DNA from 4 places in the Calidifontimicrobium sp. SYSU G02091 genome. Region 3 is predicted to be linked to each of the others. Evidence: predicted binding sites of a transcription regulator. Region 3 holds the regulator's gene; each other region holds the start of a gene.
The links. Region 3 encodes FNR, which switches genes on or off when oxygen is low (the NO sensors DNR and NnrR bind a similar motif). Its sites were predicted from a motif close to TTGATNNNNATCAA; they were not measured.
Positions count from the first base shown of each region.

Region 1: a site for FNR is predicted at 3,438-3,451, ahead of MOJ79_RS03730 (nitrite reductase). Genes of this name have one in related genera too.
Region 2: a site for FNR is predicted at 2,262-2,275, ahead of MOJ79_RS00730 (TraR/DksA family transcriptional regulator). Genes of this name have one in related genera too.
Region 4: a site for FNR is predicted at 1,948-1,961, ahead of MOJ79_RS09705 (DUF3149 domain-containing protein). Genes of this name have one in related genera too.

Region 1 covers NZ_JALBGB010000003.1:202,008-206,783, forward strand. Annotated here, with positions in the region: gene MOJ79_RS03715 (nitric oxide reductase activation protein NorD) at 1-77, shown strand, start outside; gene MOJ79_RS03720 (Crp/Fnr family transcriptional regulator) at 169-861, shown strand; gene MOJ79_RS03725 (hypothetical protein) at 886-1,548, opposite strand; gene MOJ79_RS03730 (nitrite reductase) at 1,610-3,331, opposite strand; gene MOJ79_RS03735 (TonB-dependent receptor plug domain-containing protein) at 3,574-4,776, shown strand, end outside.
Region 2 covers NZ_JALBGB010000001.1:144,706-149,481, reverse strand. Annotated here, with positions in the region: gene MOJ79_RS00740 (Na/Pi cotransporter family protein) at 1-1,299, opposite strand, end outside; gene MOJ79_RS00735 (hypothetical protein) at 1,374-1,754, opposite strand; gene MOJ79_RS00730 (TraR/DksA family transcriptional regulator) at 1,822-2,208, opposite strand; gene MOJ79_RS00725 (NAD(P)/FAD-dependent oxidoreductase) at 2,315-3,550, shown strand; gene MOJ79_RS00720 (long-chain-fatty-acid--CoA ligase) at 3,579-4,776, opposite strand, start outside.
Region 3 covers NZ_JALBGB010000004.1:113,387-118,162, forward strand. Annotated here, with positions in the region: gene ccoP (cytochrome-c oxidase, cbb3-type subunit III) at 1-7, shown strand, start outside; gene ccoG (cytochrome c oxidase accessory protein CcoG) at 48-1,538, shown strand; gene MOJ79_RS04380 (hypothetical protein) at 1,580-1,828, shown strand; gene MOJ79_RS04385 (hypothetical protein) at 1,832-2,131, shown strand; gene fnr (fumarate/nitrate reduction transcriptional regulator Fnr) at 2,171-2,905, opposite strand; gene hemN (oxygen-independent coproporphyrinogen III oxidase) at 3,086-4,504, shown strand; gene MOJ79_RS04400 (urease accessory protein UreH domain-containing protein) at 4,511-4,776, shown strand, end outside.
Region 4 covers NZ_JALBGB010000013.1:14,318-19,093, reverse strand. Annotated here, with positions in the region: gene MOJ79_RS09725 (metallophosphoesterase) at 1-320, shown strand, start outside; gene MOJ79_RS09720 (CDP-archaeol synthase) at 343-834, opposite strand; gene MOJ79_RS09715 (CDP-alcohol phosphatidyltransferase family protein) at 892-1,458, shown strand; gene MOJ79_RS09710 (GDCCVxC domain-containing (seleno)protein) at 1,499-1,735, opposite strand; gene MOJ79_RS09705 (DUF3149 domain-containing protein) at 2,021-2,179, shown strand; gene MOJ79_RS09700 (SDR family NAD(P)-dependent oxidoreductase) at 2,201-2,950, opposite strand; gene MOJ79_RS09695 (hypothetical protein) at 3,013-3,726, shown strand; gene MOJ79_RS09690 (beta strand repeat-containing protein) at 4,099-4,776, shown strand, end outside.

The DNA.
Region 1 (4,776 bases), on a different contig from region 3:
GTGGCTTCGCGCTGGTGCGCCGTCCGCGCGATCTGCCGACCCGGCTGGCGCGTGTCTACGCAACGCTGACGCGCTGACGTTGCTGCCTGCGACTTGACGGGCGTCAATCGGCCGGGCCGTTCCCGGCCGACAATCGCGCTGCCGGGCACGGTGCCCGACGAGAGACCGATGGACGCGCGTGTGTTCGACACTCCCCGCTACCTCGGTACGCTGCCGCTGTTCGCCGCGCTCGACGCCGACGAGCGCAAGCGCATCGCCCACGGCTGCAGCGTGCACAAGTACGGCCGCGGCGACGCGGTGTTCCGCGTCGGCGAGCCGTGCGACGGCTTCCACGTCGTGGTCTACGGCCAGGTCAAGCTGTTCGCGCTCGCGCCCACCGGGCAGGAGAAGGTGATCGAGATCGTCGGCCCCGGCCACAGCTTCGCCGAGGCGCTCGTGTTCACCGACCGCCCTTACGTCGTCAACGCGCAGGCGCTCGCCGACACGATGCTGCTGACGGTGGCCAAGGACGCGGTGCGGCGCGAGATCGAGCGCGACCCCAGGCTCGCGATGCGCATGCTCGCCGGCCTGTCGATGCGGCTGCACGGGCTGATCAACGACGTGCAGGCCTACGCGCTGCACAGCGGGGTGCAGCGCGTGATCGGCTACCTGCTGCGCGACCGCCACGCCGCCGACGGCGACGAGGTCGTCACCGTGTCGCTGCCGGTGAGCAAGGCGACGATCGCCTCGCGGCTGTCGCTGACCCCCGAGTACTTCTCGCGCGTGCTGCACGAGCTCGAAGCCGCCGGGCTGATCGAGGTCGACAAGCGCGACATCCGCATCCTCGACGCGCAGCGGCTCGCCGGCTACCAGGCGCGCTGACGACGCGACGCCGCCGGCGCCCGGTCAGGGCGCGAGCACGCGCAGCGTCGTCGTACCGACCTCGATCGTCGAGACGCTCGCCCCGTCGCCCGCCGGCACGCGCAGGCGCGGCGCCCCCGCGCCTGCGTCGTCCCACCGGGCCGCGCGCAGGTCGGCGCCGGGCGGCACGGGCACGCGGCTCAGCGAGCGCCGCACGTCGAGGTTGACGAGGTGCAGCGCGGGCGCGTCGCCGCCGAGCAGCGCGAGCAGCTGCGGCGCCTGTGCGCCCTCGCGCAGCGCGAGCACCCGCCCGGCGAGCGGGATGCGTCGCGGCGCCAGGAAGCCCGGCGTCGCGATCGCCTCGCCCATGCGGTAGTCGTGCACGAGGCCGTCGAAGATCGGCGGCGCGGCGGGGTCGAGCGAGACCTCCCATAGCTCGTCGAGCGCGTCGAAACCCACCGCGAGGCTGCGCCGCCGGGGCAGGTCGGCGATCGCCGTGATCGTGCCGCTGCGCGTGCCGTCGGGCGACAGCGCCGGCAGCCGTCGGCGCACCGTGCCGTCGGCGTTGCGCAGCACGAGCGTGCGGCCGTCGTCGTGCACCTCGCCACGCCAGCGGCCGTCGGCGGTGGCGAGCTCGGGCGGGGAGGCCGCGACGCGATGGCCCAGCGCCAGCGCGGCGAGCCCGAGGATCCAGTCGCGCCGCCGCAACGTGGGCTCCGACGTGACGTCGCCGGCCCCGGGGGCGGGACCGGCGACGCCGCGGGAGGCGTCAGTAGACGTCGCGCTGTGTGTTGTAGACGTTGAACTTGCCGGTCGGCGTGATCAGGCGCGGATCCTTGATCACGGCCTTGGGCTTGAGCGTCTTGTCGTCGACGACGACGATCGCGCTCTCCTTGTTCTTCGCGCTCCACACCGAGAACCAGACCTCGTCGCCGGCCTTGTTGAACTCGGGCTGCACGACGCGCTTGGCGCCGTCGTCCTTCAGGCCCGCCCATTCGGCGATGGGCAGCACCCGGTAGCCCTTGTCGAGGTTCTTCACGTCGTAGACGGCCACCGACTGCGACACCTTCGGGTCGGGGTGCAGCGCGGTGTCGACGTACAGGTTCGTCGACTTCGGGTGCGTCTTGATGAACAGCGAGCCGCCGCCCTGGCCCTTGAGCGTCTGCACGACCTTGAACGCGTGCTCCTTGTGCTTCTTCGGGTCGGTGGCAATGAGCGAGATCGTCTCGTCGCCGAGGTGCCCGGTCGCCCAGACCGGCCCGTACTTCGGGTGCACGAAGTTCGCGCCGCGGCCCGGGTGCGGGATCTTGCCGACGTCGATCAGCTTGACGAGCTTGCCTTCCTTCGCGTCGACGGCGGCGATCTTGTTGCTCTGGTTCGCGGCGACGAGGAAGTAGCGCTTGCTCGCGTCCCATCCGCCGTCGTGCAGAAAGCGCGCGGTGCCGATCGAGGTGACCTTGAGCGCGTCGATGTCGGAGTAGTCGACCATCAGCGTCTGGCCGGTCTCCTTCACGTTGACGACGAACTCGGGCTTGAAATGGCTCGCGACGATGCTCGCGACGCGAGGCTCGGGGTGGTACTCCTGCGTGTCGACGGTGTTGCCGCGCGTGCTGACGATCTTCAGCGGCTCGAGCGTGTCGCCCTTCATGATCACGTACTGCGGCGGCCAGTAGGCGCCGGCGATCGCGAACTTGTCCTCGTAGTCCTTGTACTTGCTCGTGTCGACCGAGCGCGCCTCGAGGCCGATGCGGATCTCGGCCACGTTGTCGGGCTTCTCCATCCACAGGTCGATCATGTTGATCTTGCCGTCGCGGCCGATCACGAACAGGTAGCGTCCCGACGCCGACACGCGAGAGATGTGCACCGCGTAGCCGGTCTTGACGATGTTGATGATCTGCTTCGTGTCGCCATCGATCAGCGCCACCTCGCCGCTGTCGCGCAGCGTGGTCGAGAAGATGTTGTCGATGTTGTAGTTGTTCATCTTGCGCTTCGGCCGCTGTTCGGGCGGCACGATGACCTTCCAGGTGGCCTTCATGTCGGCCATGCCGAACTCGGGCGGTGTCGGCGGGTCGTGCTGGATGTAGCGCGCCATCATGTCGACTTCCTTCTCGGTCATGTCGCCCGAGGTCTGCCAGTTCGGCATGCCGGCCGGCGAGCCGTAGGCGATGAAGACCTTGAGGTAGTCGGTGCCCTTGCCGAGCGTGATGTCGGGTGTCAGCGGCTTGCCGGTGGCGCCCTTGCGCAGCACGCCGTGGCAGCCGGCGCAGCGCTCGAAATAGATCTGGCGCGCCTGGTCGAACTCGGCCTGCGTCATCGGCGGCGCTTTCGGGTTGCGGCTCTCGACCATTGGCACGCCCGCCAGCGGCGAGGGCGCGGCGTGGTACTGCACCTCGCCGGGGCTGACGTCCTTCTTGTCCTGCGCCTGCACGGCGAGCATGCCTGCGCCGGCCAGCACGGCGGCGGCGATGCGACTGAGGGTGATGGGGTTCATGGTCACGCTCCTGGGTTGCAATCCACGGCCCTCGGCAGGCGGTCGCGCTGCGTCGGGGCCTGGTGTGTGATGGGCGCATGGTCGCCCTCGCATGCCCGGGCTGTCCTTGAACTGCATCAAGTCCGGACCCGCCGGATCGTCCGCCGTGTCGGGTCGCGCGAAGTTAACCTGCATCAAGGCGCGTGACGATCGCGGCCGGCAACCTGCGGCCACGTTCGAAAGTGATCCTGCAGAGTCGATCGATGCGGTTGCGCGTTTACCTTGGGTTCCGGACGACCGCTGCCGCGGTCGCGGCCACCGTCGCACTGGCATGGGCGGTGCCGGCCGCCGCGCAGCACGCCGACGCGGTGAGTACGGTGGTCGTGACCGCGACGCGCCACGCGATGCTCGAGGTCGACGCGCCGGCGTCGACGAGCGTCGTCACGCGCGACGAGATCGCCGCGCGCGGCGCCGACGACGTGCTCGACGCGATCCGCGGCGAGACCGGCATCAGCCTGCAGGGCCGCTCGATCGGCGGGCGCAAGGTGCTGAGCATCCGCGGGCTGGACAGCAAGCACACGCTGTTCCTCGTTGACGGCCGGCGCGTCGGGGCGAGCGACGGCGTGATCGGGCACTCCGACTTCCAGTACGACTGGATCCCGGTCGACGACATCGAGCGCATCGAGATCGTGCGCGGGCCGCTGTCGGTGCTGTATGGCTCCGAGGCGATGGGCGGGGTCGTCAACGTCATCACGCGCCAGCCGGGCGAGCGCTGGCGCTTCGGCGGCTCCGTCGAGGGCTTGTGGGCCGAGTCGGACGGCCGCGGCGGCGACGGCTACCGTCTGGGCGCGCGTGCCGACGGGCCGCTCGGCGAGCGGGCCTCGCTGCGTCTGGGCGCGGCGCACAGCCGGCGCGACGCGCTGGCGTCGGTGGCTGACGCGCGCATCGACGAGCTCGAAGGGCAGGACAAGCGCGACGCCTGGATCGGCCTGGGCTGGCGGCCGGCGGCCGGGCACCGCGTCGACGTCGAGCACCGCCGGGGTGACGAGCGGCGATGGGCGAACGCGCGCGAGCGCAGCGGCGCACGCCGCTACCACGAGACCGTCAACGACATCGAGCGCGCGATGAGTTCGATCGCGTGGGACGCCGACTGGGCGCCGCCGGGGCAGCCCGGCATGTCGACGCAGCTGCGCGCCTACGTGGCCTCGCTCGACGTCGTCAACACACGCACCGAGGGGGTCACGCCGAACCCGCCGCAGCGCATCGAAGACCGCGTGCTCGACGGCATGGCGCGCACCGACGCCGGTCGCCACGGCCTGACGGCGGGCTTCGAGCTGCGCAACGAGTCGCTCGAGGATCCGGGGCTTCCGGACGGGCGCTCGACGGCGCGCCATCGCGCGCTGTTCGTGCAGGACGAGATCGCGCTCGGCGGCAGCGTCGACCTCACGCTGGGCGTGCGCCACGAT
Region 2 (4,776 bases), on a different contig from region 3:
CTGTGCGGTGGCCGCCTCGAACGCCAGTTCGGCGCAGGTCTCGTGATAGCGCTCGACGCGCAGGATGCGCGGCAGCCGCTCGCTGCTGTCGGCGGTCATCGCGCCGCGGTGCAGCCGCTCGACGAAGCGCTCGATCGCACGCGCGAGCGCCGCGTGCAGCGCGCGGTCGCGCTCCAGCGCCGCCGGTGGCGCGCCGCCGACGGCGCCGCGCGCCAGGCGCACGGCGATCGCGCCGGCACGGCGGACCTCGCGGCGCAGCGCGTCCAGCGCGATGACCGGCACCTGCAGCGCGTTGTCGTCGAGGTAGCGCGGGCGCGCCTCGTCTTCCTCGATCGTGCGGAAACGCGCCAGCAGCCACCGCGTCAGCGCGCCGGCCAGCGGCCACATCAGCAGCACGCCCAGCACGTTGAAGATCGAGTGGAACAGCGCCAGCTTGGCCGCCGGGTCGCGATCCAGGCCCAGCGCCTCGCGCGCCCAGCCGATGGCCGCCACCAGCCACGGCAGCAGCGCGAGCGCGACCGCCGCGGTCAGCACGTTGAACAGCACGTGGGCCGCGGCGGCGCGCTTGGCGTTCGGCGTCGCGCCGACCGAGGCCAGCAGCGCGGTGACGGTGGTGCCGATGTTGGCGCCGATCACGACGGCGGCCGCGCCCTGCACGTCGATCAGCCCGCTTTGCGCCGCGGTCAGCGCCATCGCCATCGATGCCGCCGACGCCTGCATCACGACGGTCAGCGCGGCGCCGATCGCCACCAGCGCGAGCACGCCCCACAGGCCCTCGCCCGCGGGCAGCCGCACGTCGTCGGCGAAGCCGAGGAACGCCTGCTGCAGCAGCCCGATGCCGAGGAACAGCACGCCGAACCCGGCCACCGCCTGCCCGGTGGCCGCCAGCGACGGTGCACGCCCGAACAGCTTGAGCAGCGCACCCAGTCCGACCAGCGGCAGCGCGAAGGCGTCGACCTTGACGCGCAGCCCGACCAGCGCGACGAGCCAGCCGGTGAACGTCGTGCCGACGTTGCTGCCGAACAGCACCCACAGCGCCTGCGACAGGCTCAGCAGACCCGCGTTGACGAAGCCGATCGCCGCCACCGTGACCGCGCTCGACGACTGCACGGCCGCGGTGATCAGCGCGCCCGACGCCAGCCCGTGCAGCCGCGTGCGCGTCGAGCGCGCGAGGATCTGCTCGAGCGCCGGGCCGGCGGCCAGCTTGAGGCCGTCGGTCATCATCGCCATGCCGAGCAGGAACAGGCCGACGCCGCCCAGCAGGGGGCCCAGCCGCGCCGCGACGTCGAGCACGCTCATGCGGCAAGTATCGGCGCCGGGCGCCGAGCCCGGGCTGCGGCCCGGCGCACGCGCCGGCCGCCGGACGGGGATGTTCAGGTCGGCGTCGGCGTGCCGGCCATGCGGTCGTACTTCAGGAAGTACTGCCGCGCGAGCGCGACGAGCTGGCCGTCGCTCGGGTGGTCGACCGTCTCGTAGCCGACGATGTGCTTGGCGGTCTGCGGGCGGTGCTTCTCGACGTAGTGGCGGAAGTCGGCCATCGCGGTGCGCCCGCCGACGACGAGCACCTCGGCGATGCCGGCCAGCGCGTCGCAGACCTCGCCGAAGAACTCGTGCTCGGTGCGCACCTTGCTGCCGTGGTAGCGCGTCGGATGGCTGTGCGCCTTGAGCTTTTGCGACTCGACGTGGTCGGGGTCGAACTGCAGCACCTGGGCGGTCTCGTGGTCGATGCGCAGGACGGCGTGGAACAGGGCCATGGGGGTCTTTCGGGTTCGGTGGGTCGCGGGATGGGGGCGCCGCGGCGGTCGACGCCGCGGCCGGGGTTCAGGGCGTGCGGCGCGCGGCGGTGCGCTCGCGCGCGGTTTCGCAGTCGATGCAGCGCAGGGCCCACGGCTCGGCCTTCAGCCGGTCGAACGGGATGTCGATGCCGCAGTCGACGCAGCGGCCGTAGTCGCCGCGCTCGAGGCGCTGCAGCGCGGCCGTCACGCGTTCGAGCTCGACCTGCTCCTGGTTCGTCAGCGCAGCGGCGATGTCGCGCTCGGGCAGTCGCTGCGGCGCGTCGTCGCCGTCTTGCGTGAGCACGTCATGCGCGCGTTCGGCGCGCGTCTGGCCGTGCAGGTGCTCGGCGAGCTGGCGCTCGAGCTCCTGCCGGCGTGCCGTCAGCTCGGCCTCGAGTTGGGCACGCTGGCCCGGGGTCAGGGTGATCGTCATCGCGTCGGGCTCCTCACTGCAGCGCATGTTGGCAGCGGCGACGGCCCCGTGTGTTGACGTCGGTCAAGTGCCGCGGCCGCGTTCCTACAATCGGGCCCTGCGTCCGATGACCCCCGACGACTTGCCCACCCACTGCGACGTGCTCGTCGTCGGCGCCGGCCCGGCCGGCAGCGCGTGCGCGCAGGCGCTGGCGCGCGACGGCGTCGACGTGCTGCTCGTCGACCAGCACCGCTTCCCGCGCGACAAGGTCTGCGGCGACGGCCTGATTCCCGACGCGCACGCGGCGCTGCGCCGCCTCGGGGTGCACGAGGAGGTGATGGACCGCGCACAGCGGGCGACGCACGTGGCCTGCATCGCGCCGCGCGGCGGGCGCGTCGAGGTGCCGGGCACGCTGGCGGTGCTGCCGCGGCGCGAGCTCGATCACCTGCTGGCACTGGCGGCCACGCGCGCCGGCGCGATGCTGGCGACGCCGTGGCGGTTCGAAGCCCCGCTGCTCGACCGCGAGCGCGTCGTCGGCGCGCGGCTGCGCGCGGGCGGGCGCGTGCACGACGTGCACGCGCGCTGGGTCGTGCTCGCCACCGGTGCCGTGCCGCAGGCGCTGATCGCCGCCGGCGTATGCCGGCGGCGCACGCCCAGCGCGGTGGCGCTGCGCGGCTACGTGCGCCACGACGGCCTGGCCGGGCGGCTGCGCGCGCTCGAAGTCGTCTGGCACCCGCGGCTGGCGCGCGGCTACGGCTGGATCTTCCCGGGACCGGCCGGCGTGTTCAACGTCGGCGTCGGCCTGACCCACAGCCACGCCGCCGGCGCCGACGGCCGCGCGACGATGGCCGACGTCAACCTGCGTGCGATGTTCACGGCGTTCACCGAGGTCCACGCCCCGGCGCGCGAGCTGCTGGCCGAAGGCACCTGGCTCGGCGAGCTCAAGGGCGCGCCGCTGCGGTGCTCGCTCGACGGCGCGGCGTGGAGCCGGCCCGGGCTGCTCGTCACCGGCGAGGCCGCCGGCAGCACGTACGCCTTCACCGGCGAAGGCATCGGCAAGGCGCTCGAGACCGGGCTGCTCGCGGCGCAGGCGATCGTGCGCGCACAGCGCGAGGGCCTCGACGACGACGCCGCGCGCGCCGGCTACGAGCGCTCGCTCGTGGCACTCAAGCCGCGCTACGACCTCTACGAGCGCGCCAACCGCGTCAACCACCACCCCTGGCTCGCCGACCTCGTGATCTGGCGCGCGCGGCGCACGCCGGCGCTCGTGCGCCGCATGGCCGGCGTGCTCGACGAGACCGCCGACCCGAGCCAGATGGCGTCGGTGCGCGGCGTCGCGACGCTGCTGCTGCCGATGCGATGACGCGCTCGCGGCGAGGCCTCGCCGCCGGCTATGCCCGCAGCTCGCGCCGCAGGATCTTGCCGACGTTGCTCTTCGGCAGCTCGTCGCGGAACTCGATGTACTTCGGCCGCTTGTAGGCGGTGAAGTTGTCGCGGCAGTAGCGCGCGACGTCGTCCTCGGTCAGCGTCGGGTCGCGCCTGACGACGAACAGCTTGACCGCCTCGCCCGACTTCTCGTCGGGCACGCCGACCGCGGCGCACTCGAGCACGCCGGGCATCAGGCTGACGACCTGTTCGATCTCGTTCGGGTAGACGTTGAAGCCCGACACGAGGATCATGTCCTTCTTGCGGTCGACGATGCGGATGTAGCCGCGCTCGTCCATCACGCCGATGTCGCCGCTGCGGAAGTAGCCGTCCGGCGTCATGACCTTGGCCGTCTCGTCGGGGCGGTTCCAGTAGCCGGCCATCACCTGCGGGCCCTTGATGCAGATCTCGCCCGGCGTGCCGGGCGGCACGTCGCGGCCGTCGTCGTCGCGGATCGCGATGTCGGTCGACGGGATCGGCAGCCCGATCGTGCCGGTGAACTCGCGCTTGTCGAGCCGGTTGCTGGTGGCCACCGGCGAGGTCTCGCTCAGACCGTAGCCCTCGACGATCGGGCAGCCGGTGACCTTGAGCCACTTCTCGGCGGTGGCCTGCTGCACCGCCATGCCGCCGCCGTTGGAGACGACGAGCTCGCTGAAGTCCAGCCGCGCGAAGTCGGCGTCGTTGGCCAGCGCGTTGAACAGCGTGTTGACGGCCGGGAACATGTTGACGCGGTACTTGGCCAGCGTCTTGACGAAGCCGGGGATGTCGCGCGGGTTCGGGATCAGCAGGTTCATCATCCCGAGCCGCGCGCCCATGAAGTAGCAGATCGTCAGCGCGAAGATGTGGTACAGCGGCAGCGCGCACACCACCGTCAGCGGCTTGCCGCCGAGCGTGTCGAGCATCGGCTTGAACCAGGCCTCGGTCTGCACGATGTTGGCCACCACGTTGCGGTGCAGCAGCGTCGCGCCCTTCGACACGCCGGTCGTGCCGCCGGTGTACTGCAGGAACGCGACGTCGTCGGGGCCGACATCGGCGCGCTTGAGGTGCAGTCGCGTGCCCTCGGCGATGGCCATGTTGAAGCGCACCACGCTGCGGCCGTCGCCGAGCGGCAGGCGGAACTCGGGCACCATCTTCCTCACGTGCCGCACGACGAAGTTGACGAGG
Region 3 (4,776 bases):
GCCCTGACGTCTCGCGCGCCGGCTGCGGCCGGCGGGGAATTCTTCTCGTGAGCAGCAGTACGACTCCCTTGCCGGCCACGCCGCCCGCCACCGGGCCGGCCGGCAACGCGACCCCGCCCGGCGACGGCAAGGACGCCGCCGCCGAGCTGGTGTCGCTGTACCAGAAGCAAAAGCGCATCTACGCGCGCGCCGTCAGCGGCTGGTTCGCCGGCTGGCGCTGGGCGCTGGTGTGGCTGACGCAGATCGTCTTCTACGGGCTGCCGTGGCTCGAGTGGAACGCGCGCCAGGCGGTGCTGTTCGATCTCGGCGCGCGGCGTTTCTACATCTTCGGCCTCGTCCTGTATCCGCAGGACTTCATCTACCTGACGGCGCTGCTCGTCATCTCGGCGTACTCGCTGTTCCTGTTCACAGCAATCGCCGGGCGGCTGTGGTGCGGCTTCGCGTGCCCGCAGACGGTCTACACCGAGATCTTCATGTGGGTCGAACGCAAGATCGAGGGCGACCGCGCGCAGCGCATGAAGCGCGACGCGGGTCCGTGGACCTTCGACCGCGTCTGGCGCTTCGCCGCCAAGCAGGTGGCGTGGATCGCGATCGGCCTGTGGACCGGGATCACGTTCGTCGGCTACTTCACGCCGATCCGCGAACTCGTGCCGTCGATCGCCTCGTTCGGGCTCGGTCCGTGGGAGACGTTCTGGGTCCTGTTCTACGGCTTCGCGACCTACGGCAACGCAGGGTACATGCGCGAGCAGGTGTGCAAGTACATGTGCCCGTACGCGCGCTTCCAGAGCGCGATGTTCGACAAGGACACGCTGATCATCAGCTACGACGCCGAGCGCGGCGAGCCGCGCGGCACGCGCGGGCGCAAGACCGACCTGAAGGCCGCCAACCTCGGTCACTGCATCGACTGCGGGCTGTGCGTGCAGGTGTGTCCGACGGGCATCGACATCCGCAACGGTCTGCAGTACGAGTGCATCGCCTGCACCGCGTGCATCGACGTGTGCAACAGCGTGATGGACAAGATGCACTACCCGCGCGGGCTGATCCGCTATGCCACGCAAAACGGCATGACGTACCACTGGACGCGCGCGCAGATGCTGCGGCGCGTGTTCCGTCCGCGCGTGCTCGTCTACACGGCGGTGCTGGTCGTCGTCGCGGGCGCCTTGCTCACCAGCATCCTGATGCGCAGCCCGTTCAAGGTCGACGTCGTGCGCGACCGCGCGTCGCTCGCGCGACTGGTCGACAACGGCTACATCGAAAACGTCTACCGCCTGCAGATCATGAATGCGACCGAACGCGAGCAGCGCTACGTCGTGACCGTGCGCGGCCTCGACGGCGCCATCGTCGACGTCGGCGAGGAGGTGCGCATCGGCCCGGCACAGGCGCGCTGGGTGCCGGCTGGCGTGCGCGTGCCGCCGCAAACCGCGCAGGCACTGGGCCCGGGTGCACACCCGCTCGAGTTCAGCATCGAGCGCCTCGCGCAGGACGGCGACGCCGCCGCGCGCGTGGTGGAAAAATCGACCTTCATCGTGCCGCGCTGACACCCGTGGCACCGCCCGAATCCCGCCAGGAGCCCATCGAGATGAACCCTTCTTCGAGCGCGAAGTCCCCGACACCGTGGTGGCGCGTCGGCATGGTCTGGCTCGTGATCGGCGGGCCGCTGGCGGTCGTCGTCGCCGGCATCGCCACCGCCGTCATCGCGGTGCGCGGCGCCGACCCGGTCCTCGACACGTCGGCGCGGTCTGGCCGCACGTCGGTGGTGGTGCCCGACGCGATGACGCCGGCGATCCAGGCGCGCAACCACGCCGCCACGGCCGCGGCAGGAGACTGACCCGTGGATGCGGTGACGCCGCCGCAGACCCCTCGGCCCGCCGAGGCGCCGGCCCGCGCGCAGCGCCTGCTGACGGTGCTGTGGCCGGCGTTCCTGATGGCCGGGGTGCTGGAGACGCTGGTCTTCGCCGTCGTCGATCCGCTGAGCCTGCACTGGTTCGGCGGCGCGCCGATCGAGTGGCCCGCGCTGGCCGTCTACACGGTGACGTTCTTCATCTTCTGGGCCGTGATCGCCGCGGCCGGATTCATCAGCCAGCTGCTGACCTGCTCGGCGCAGGAGATCAATGCGCGTGGCCTGAGCTGATCGCGGTTCAGCGCGCCGGGCAGGAGGCCGCCGCCACGCTCAGCACGACGCGCCGTTGACGATCTTCTGCAGGCCGGCTGCGTCGAGGATGCGGATCTGCCGCTGCTTGACTTCGAGCAGGCCTTCTTCCTGGAACTTCGAGAACGTGCGGCTGACCGTCTCGAGCTTGAGCCCGAGGTAGCTGCCGATCTCCTCGCGCGTCATGCGCAGGATCATCGACGAGCCGGAGAAGCCGCGCGCCTGCAGCCGCTGCGTGAGATTGAGCAGGAAGGCCGCGAGCCGTTCCTCGGCGCGCATGCTGCCCAGCAGCAGCATCACACCGTGATCGCGCACGATCTCGCGGCTCATGATGCGGTGGAACTGGTGCTGCAGGTTCGTGAACTCGCGCGACAGCGTCTCCAGCTCGTGGTACGGGATCACGCAGACCTGCGAGTCCTCGAGCGCCACGGCATCGACGCTGTGGCGGTCGGTGCTGATGCCGTCGAGCCCGAGCAGCTCGCCGGCCATCTGGAAGCCGGTGACCTGGTCGCGGCCGTCCTCGGCCGTCACGCAGGTCTTGAAGAAGCCGGTGCGCACGGCGTACAGCGACTGGAACGGGTCGCCGCTGCGGAACAGCGTGTCGCCGCGCGCGACGCTGCGCCGCGTCGCGACGAGGGAGTCGAGGTGCTCGAGGTCGTCGCGGTTCAACCCGACGGGCAGGCACAGCTCGCGCAGGTTGCAGCTCGAACAGGCGACCTTGAACGCTTCGGGGCGGATCGGCGGCAGGGTGGTCATGGATCGGTCGTCGACAAAGACTGCGAGGCACCGGCGACGGCCGCAGGGGCGCCGCCGCCGTGAACTTCCTGGGCACATGATATGTCTCAATCGCCCCGATTTCGGCCGAGACCCCGGGCGCGTTGGACTTGACGATGGTCAAAGCCGCAGGCACCGGAGTCAGGCACAGTGGCAGCCACGATGGATGCCCCAAAGGTCGAGGAGAACGTCGCGCCGCCGGTGCTGACGCAGGCGATGCTTGCGCGTCTGGACAAGCCCGGGCCGCGCTACACCTCGTACCCGACTGCCGACCGCTTCGTCGAGGCCTTTGGCTCGGCCGCGTACGCGCAGGCGCTGCAGCAGCGTGCGCTGGGGGCCACCGTCGGCGGCACGCCGCCGCTGTCGGTGTACCTGCACATCCCGTTCTGCGAGTCGGTGTGCTACTACTGCGCGTGCAACAAGGTCATCACGCGCCACCACGAGCGCGCCGCGGAGTACCTCGCCGCGCTCGATGTCGAGATCGACCTGCACGTGCAGGCACTCGGCGCGCGGCAGTCGGTGTCGCAGCTGCACTTCGGCGGCGGCTCGCCGACCTTCCTCAGCGACGCCGAGATCGCGGCGCTGATGGACTCGCTGCGGCGGGCGTTTCGCATCGTGCCGGGTGCCGAGGTGTCGATCGAGGTCGATCCGCGCACCGTGACCGACGAGCGGCTGCGGCACCTGGCCGGGCTGGGGTTCAACCGCATCAGCTTCGGCGTGCAGGACTTCGACCCCGAGGTGCAGAAGGCGGTGCACCGCGTGCAGTCGTTCGAGATGGTGCGCGACCTGATGGCCAGCGCCCGCGCGCTGGGCTTCGAGTCGACCAACGTCGACCTGATCTACGGCCTGCCGAAGCAAACGCCGGCGTCGCTGGCGCGCACCGTCGCGCAGGTCGGCGAGCTGCGCCCGGACCGCATCGCGCTGTACGCCTATGCGCACCTGCCGCAGCGCTTCAAGCCGCAGCGGCGCATCGACGCGCACGACCTGCCGTCGGCGGCCGATCGCGTCGCGATGCTCGGCACCGCGATCCGCGGCTTCCTCGGCCACGGCTACACCTACATCGGGATGGACCACTTCGCGCTGCCGGGCGACTCGCTCGCGGTGGCCAAGCGGCAGGGGCGGCTGCACCGCAACTTCCAAGGTTACAGCACGCAGCCGGACTGCGACCTGATCGGCCTGGGCGTGTCGGCGATCGGCCGCATCGGCGCGACCTACAGCCAGAACGTCAAGACGCTGGACCAGTACTACGACGCGATGCGCCAGCGGCAGTTCGCGACCGAGCGCGGCCTGGCGCTCAGCCGCGACGACCTCGTGCGCCGTGCCGTTATCATGGCGCTGATGTGCCAGGGGCGTGTCGACTTCGAGTCGATCGATCTCGCGCATCTGATCCGCATGGAGGAGTACTTCGCACCGGAGCTCGAGCAGCTGCGGCCGCTGGCCGAGATGGGCCTGGTGCGGCTGGAGGGGCGCGGCATCGACGTGACGCCGCTGGGCTGGTACTTCGTGCGTGGCATCGCGATGGTGTTCGACCGCTACCTGCAGGCCGACCGCACGCGCGAGCGCTTCTCGCGCATCATCTGACTTCGCGTGGACACGGCGCTCGCGCTCAGTGCGCTGCTGATGGGCCTGGCCGGCTCGCCGCACTGCGTGGCGATGTGCGGCGCGGCCTGCACCGGGATCGCCGGGCGCTGTGGTGGTGCACGGCCGCAGCGCGCGCTGCTGGCGCTGCATCTCGGGCGGCTGCTGGGCTACGCCGCCGGCGGCGCCATCGCGGCCGGCAGTGTCGGCGCGCTGGCCACGCTCGCCGCGTGGTCGCCGGCGCTGCGGCCGCTGTGGACGCTCGTCCACGCCGC
Region 4 (4,776 bases), on a different contig from region 3:
ACAACCTGCACGCGGCCGCGGCCGACCTGCACGCCGGCGATTGCGCGATCCTGCTGTCGCACACGCCCGAGCCGTACCGCCAGGCCGCGCACGCCGGCTTCGCGCTGATGCTCAGCGGCCACACGCACGGCGGCCAGATCTGCCTGCCCGGCGGCGTGCCGATCCTCACCGACTCCGACGCGCCGCGCGCACTCGCGCGCGGGCCCTGGCAGCACCACGGCATGCGCGGCTACACGTCGGTGGGCTGCGGCGCGTCGGTGGTCGACGTGCGGCTGAACTGTCCGCCCGAGGTCACGCTGCACCGGCTGCGCCGCGCCTGACACCGGGCGCCCGACACGGCCGTCAGTACGGCCGCTCGTGCAGCCCGAGCCGGTGCGCGAGCCACGCGACCGGCTGCTGCAGCACGAAGAACGCCGCCGTCACCGCCGCGACCTGCAGCCACGACAGGTCGAGCGCGCCGCGCGCCACGAGCAGTGGCAGCAGCGCCTCGGGCACCTGGTCGAGCCCCGTCGCGCGGCCGCTGGGCGCGACGCCCAAGCGCCGCTTGACGAAGCTCGACAGCGCGTCGCCGGCCATCGCCGCCGCGCCGACGGTTGCACCGAGCGCCGCCGGCAGGCCGAACAGCGCGGCGGCCAGCGTCGTTGCGAGCACGGCGGCGACGACGCCGCGCGCCGTCTTCGCCGCCCCGAGCAGCGGCCGGCCGTCGACGAAGCGCAGTCCGCCGTCCAGTGGCGCGCTCCAGCGCGTGCCGAGCAGCCGCTTGGCCACCACCGGCGCCGCGTTGGCCGCACCGAGCAGCACCAGCGCGCGCAGCCCGCTCCACACCTCGTCCATCGTGGCGCGATGCTAGCCGCGCGCCGCGGCACGCCGCGTTGGCGTAGGCTTGCGTCCATGCCCGCCGCGCTCAACGTGCCCAACGCGATCACGCTCGTGCGCTTCGCGCTCGTGCCGGCGATCGCGCACGCGCTGCTCACCGACGCGTGGGCGCGCGCGTGCGCGCTGTTCGTCGTCTCGGCGCTGTCGGACGTCGCCGACGGCTTCATCGCCCGACGCTGGAACCTGCGCACGCGCTTCGGCGCCGTCGCCGACCCGCTGGCCGACAAGCTGACGATGTTCGTCGTCGCGGTGCTGCTCGCGGGGCAGGGGGCGCTGCCGTGGTGGTTCGCGCTCGCGGTGGTCGCGCGCGACGTGCTGATCGTCGGCGGCGCGCTCACGTACCACCTGCGGCACGGCGCGTTCGAGGTGGCGCCGAGCCGCGTGTCCAAGCTCAACACCGGGCTCGAATTCGCGCTGCTGCTCGGCGTGCTGGCCGCGGGTGCCGGCCTCGTGCCCGACGGTGCGTGGCTCGACGCGCTGCTCGTCGTGACGCTCGCGACGATCGTGTGGTCGGGCGCTGACTACGTGGTCGTCTGGGGCCGCAAGGCGGCGCGGGCGCGGCGGTCGGCGCTGTCGCGCTGAACGGTGCCCGCCGGCGCAGCGGCGGCGACTGCGGCGCCGTTCAGCCGCAGCAGCCGGCGCCGCAACCGGTGCCGCCGCGCTGCTGCTGCACCGGCGGGCACGGCACCGAGCCGTACGAGCAGAACACGCAGCAGTCGCCCGGCTTCGGCCGCAGCACGGTCTTGCAGTGCGCGCACTCGTAGAAGAACTGGCAGGCGTCGGTCGGCATGACCTCGCGCCGGGCGTGGCCGCACACGGGACACGTCAGCACCGACTCGAGCCGGGGGGTGGTCGTCATCGCGTCGAAGCCCTCGGGGTGGCCGCGCCGTCGGTCGGGGCCTCGATCGAGGTCGCCACGATCGGCGCGAACGGCTGGTGGGCCACGCAGTGTACGGGCCTGCCTCGCCACGGCGTCGGGCGGGGCGACGCCAGCCGCGCCGTCGCTGGCGAGGCACGCGGGCCGCCACGGGTTTGACGACGATCAGATGGCGCCGACATTGCGGACCGGCCTTGGTCTGGATCAAACCCGCTGGCGGCGATGGGGGTTCAGATGCCGTCCGTGGTTCACGGACCGGAGTTCGCAATGCACGCGCTGATCGACTTCTTCTCCACCGACTACGGCCTGATGAGCGCCGGCGTGATCGCCTTCATGCTCGGCATGGGCGTGTTCTACGTGCGCTTCTTCGTCTCGCACATGCACGAGGACGAGCAGCGCGCGCAGCGCCCGGGCGGCGCGCGCTGAGCGCCGCGCTGGCGTGGCGTTTCAGGCGTCGCGCACGTCGGCCACCGGCTGCGCGCCGAAGTCGGCGCGGTCGAGGCAGGCCAGCACCTTCGCGGCGGCGGCCGCGGGGCTGTCGAGTTGGCCGCGCGCGTGCAGCTGCGCGAAGCGCTCGCGTTCGGTGAACACGGCCGCGTCGGCGCTGCGCAGCTGCACCTGCATGTCGGTGTCGATCACGCCGGGGGCGAGCGACACGACCTTGGCGCCGTGGGCATTCAGCGCCTCGTCGAGCGCGAGCGCGCGGCTGAAGTGGTCGAGCCCGGCCTTGACGGCGCAGTACGGTGCGCTGCCGGCCATCGCGAAGCGGCCGAGCCCCGACGAGATGTTCAGCAGCTTGCGCGCGCCGGGCCATGCGGCGGTCGCGCGCAGGAAGGCCTGCGCGAGCAGCACCGGCGCTTCGAGCCCGACGCGCATCGCCGCCGACAGCGCCTCGGCCGGCGTCGCGCCGATCGGCCCCGGCGGCGTCAGCAGCGCGGCGTTATTGACGAGCGCGGCGCTGGCGAAGCGCGCGCCGTCGAGCGTGCCGAGCCAGGCCTCGAGACGCTGCGCGACGGCCAGCGGCTGCGCGAGGTCGGCCGCCCACTGCTCGAGCACGGCGCCGGCGGGTGCGGCCAGCGTCGCGTCGGGGTGGCGCGCGATCGTCAGCACGTGGTGGCCTTCGTGCAGCCGCTGCGCGGCCATCGCGCGGCCGAGGCCGCGCGAGGCGCCGGTGATCACGGTCAGGTGCATGCTCATCGGCACAGCATAGCGGCGCGCGGGCACGGTGGCACGCCGTCGCCGGGCGGGACAATGGCGCGATGAAGGCATGGTGGACCCGCCCGTGGCTCGTCGCGCTGGCCGCCGGTGTCGCGGTCCTCGCCGCCGCGCTGCTGCCGCCGCTGTGGCAGGCCTGGCGCGCGACGCAGGCGCCGGCTGCGACGACGGCCGCACCGGCCGACGCGCACGGCCTGCCGTGGCAGGTCGAGGTGCTGCCGGGCGGCGCGACGCGCGTGTTCGGGCTCACGCTCGGCGCGAGCCCGCTCGCCGCCGCGAGCCGGCGCGACGATGACCTGCAGCTCGCGCTCGTCGCGCGTGGCGACGAGCCCGGCGTGCTCGAGGGCTACGTCGAGCGTTTCCAGGCCGGCTTCGTCGAAGGCCGCCTCGTGATCGCCGCGGCCGCCGACGAGGCGCAGCGCCGCGCGTGGCGCGCGCGCTCGACGCAGCGCGACCCGGGCGGCGAAGGCACGTGGCGGCACCGCCTCGCCCCCACCGATCTGGCTGCGGCGCGGCAGGCGCCGATCACCGGGCTGACCTTCATCCCCGCCGCGCAGCTCGACGCGGCGGCCGTCGCGCAGCGCTTCGGCGAGCCGGCCGAGCGCGTGCGCACCGGCACGCGGCTCGAGCACTGGCTGTACCCCGAACGCGGCCTCGCGGTGACGATCGACGCCGAGGGGCGCGAGGTGCTGCAGTACGTCGCGCCGGCCGAGTTCGACGCGCGGCTGCGCATGCCGCTGAAGAACGCGGCGCCATGATGTCCCACGCCGCCTAGCGCATGCGCGTGACCGTGATGTGACAGCGGGCCGGCTGCGTGGCGGTCCGTGCGTGTCGATCTGTCGGAGGTCTTGACAGTCGCGCGACGGCGGCTGCGGCACATGTGACCGTTGCATGACAGCGACGGCGGGGCGCATGGCAAGTGCTTGATGCGCCAGCGTCGCGCGCTCGGTGATCACGACGTCGCGCGCGCTTGGCACATGCGTTGCAGACGAGGAGACCTGCGCCGATCGCGCGAGCTTCGTGCGTGCGTCGGCGTTGCGTCATTGCAACCGATGAAGAGGAAATCCGTGTCGAACCCCTGCCTGTCGCCCCTGTGGCGAGCCTTGCTGCTGTCGTCGCTGGCCGCACCGATGACCTTGCACGCCCAGTTCAAACCCGGTCCGAACCCGATCACCGGCACGGTGAGCACGGCGCAGACGCTGGCCTCGGGCACGGGCACCGTCACCGCCGGCGCGACGCTCGACGTGGCCAACACGTCGCAGTCGATCAACCTCAGCGGTACCGCGACGCTCGTCAACCGCGGCACGATCCTGAACTCGTCGACCGGGCGTGCGCTGCGCAACAACAACGGCAGCACGTTCACGATCACGGTCACCAACGACGTGGGTGCACTGATCCAGGCGGCCGATGCCGATGCGTTCCAGATGAACCAGGCGGCCAACAGCGTCGTGCTCGACAACTTCGGCCGCATCGTCTCGCTGAACCCGTCGGGCGGCGGCAACCAGGCGATCGACTGGAACGCGATCACGACCGGCAGCAACACGCTGCGCAACCACGCCGGCGGCCTGATCCGCGCCACCGCCGCCGACGCGGTGCGTCCGGGCGCCAACGGCATCATCGTCAATGCCGGCACGATCGAGGCGCTGCCCGCCCTCGAAGGCACGGCACCGAACCGTAGCGCCAGCGGCAGCGACGGCATCGACACGCAGACGCGGTCGGGCGTGACGGTCACCAACGCGGGGTCGATCTCGGGACGTCACGGCATCACCGGCGGCAGCGGGTCGGCCGCCATCACGATCACCGTCACC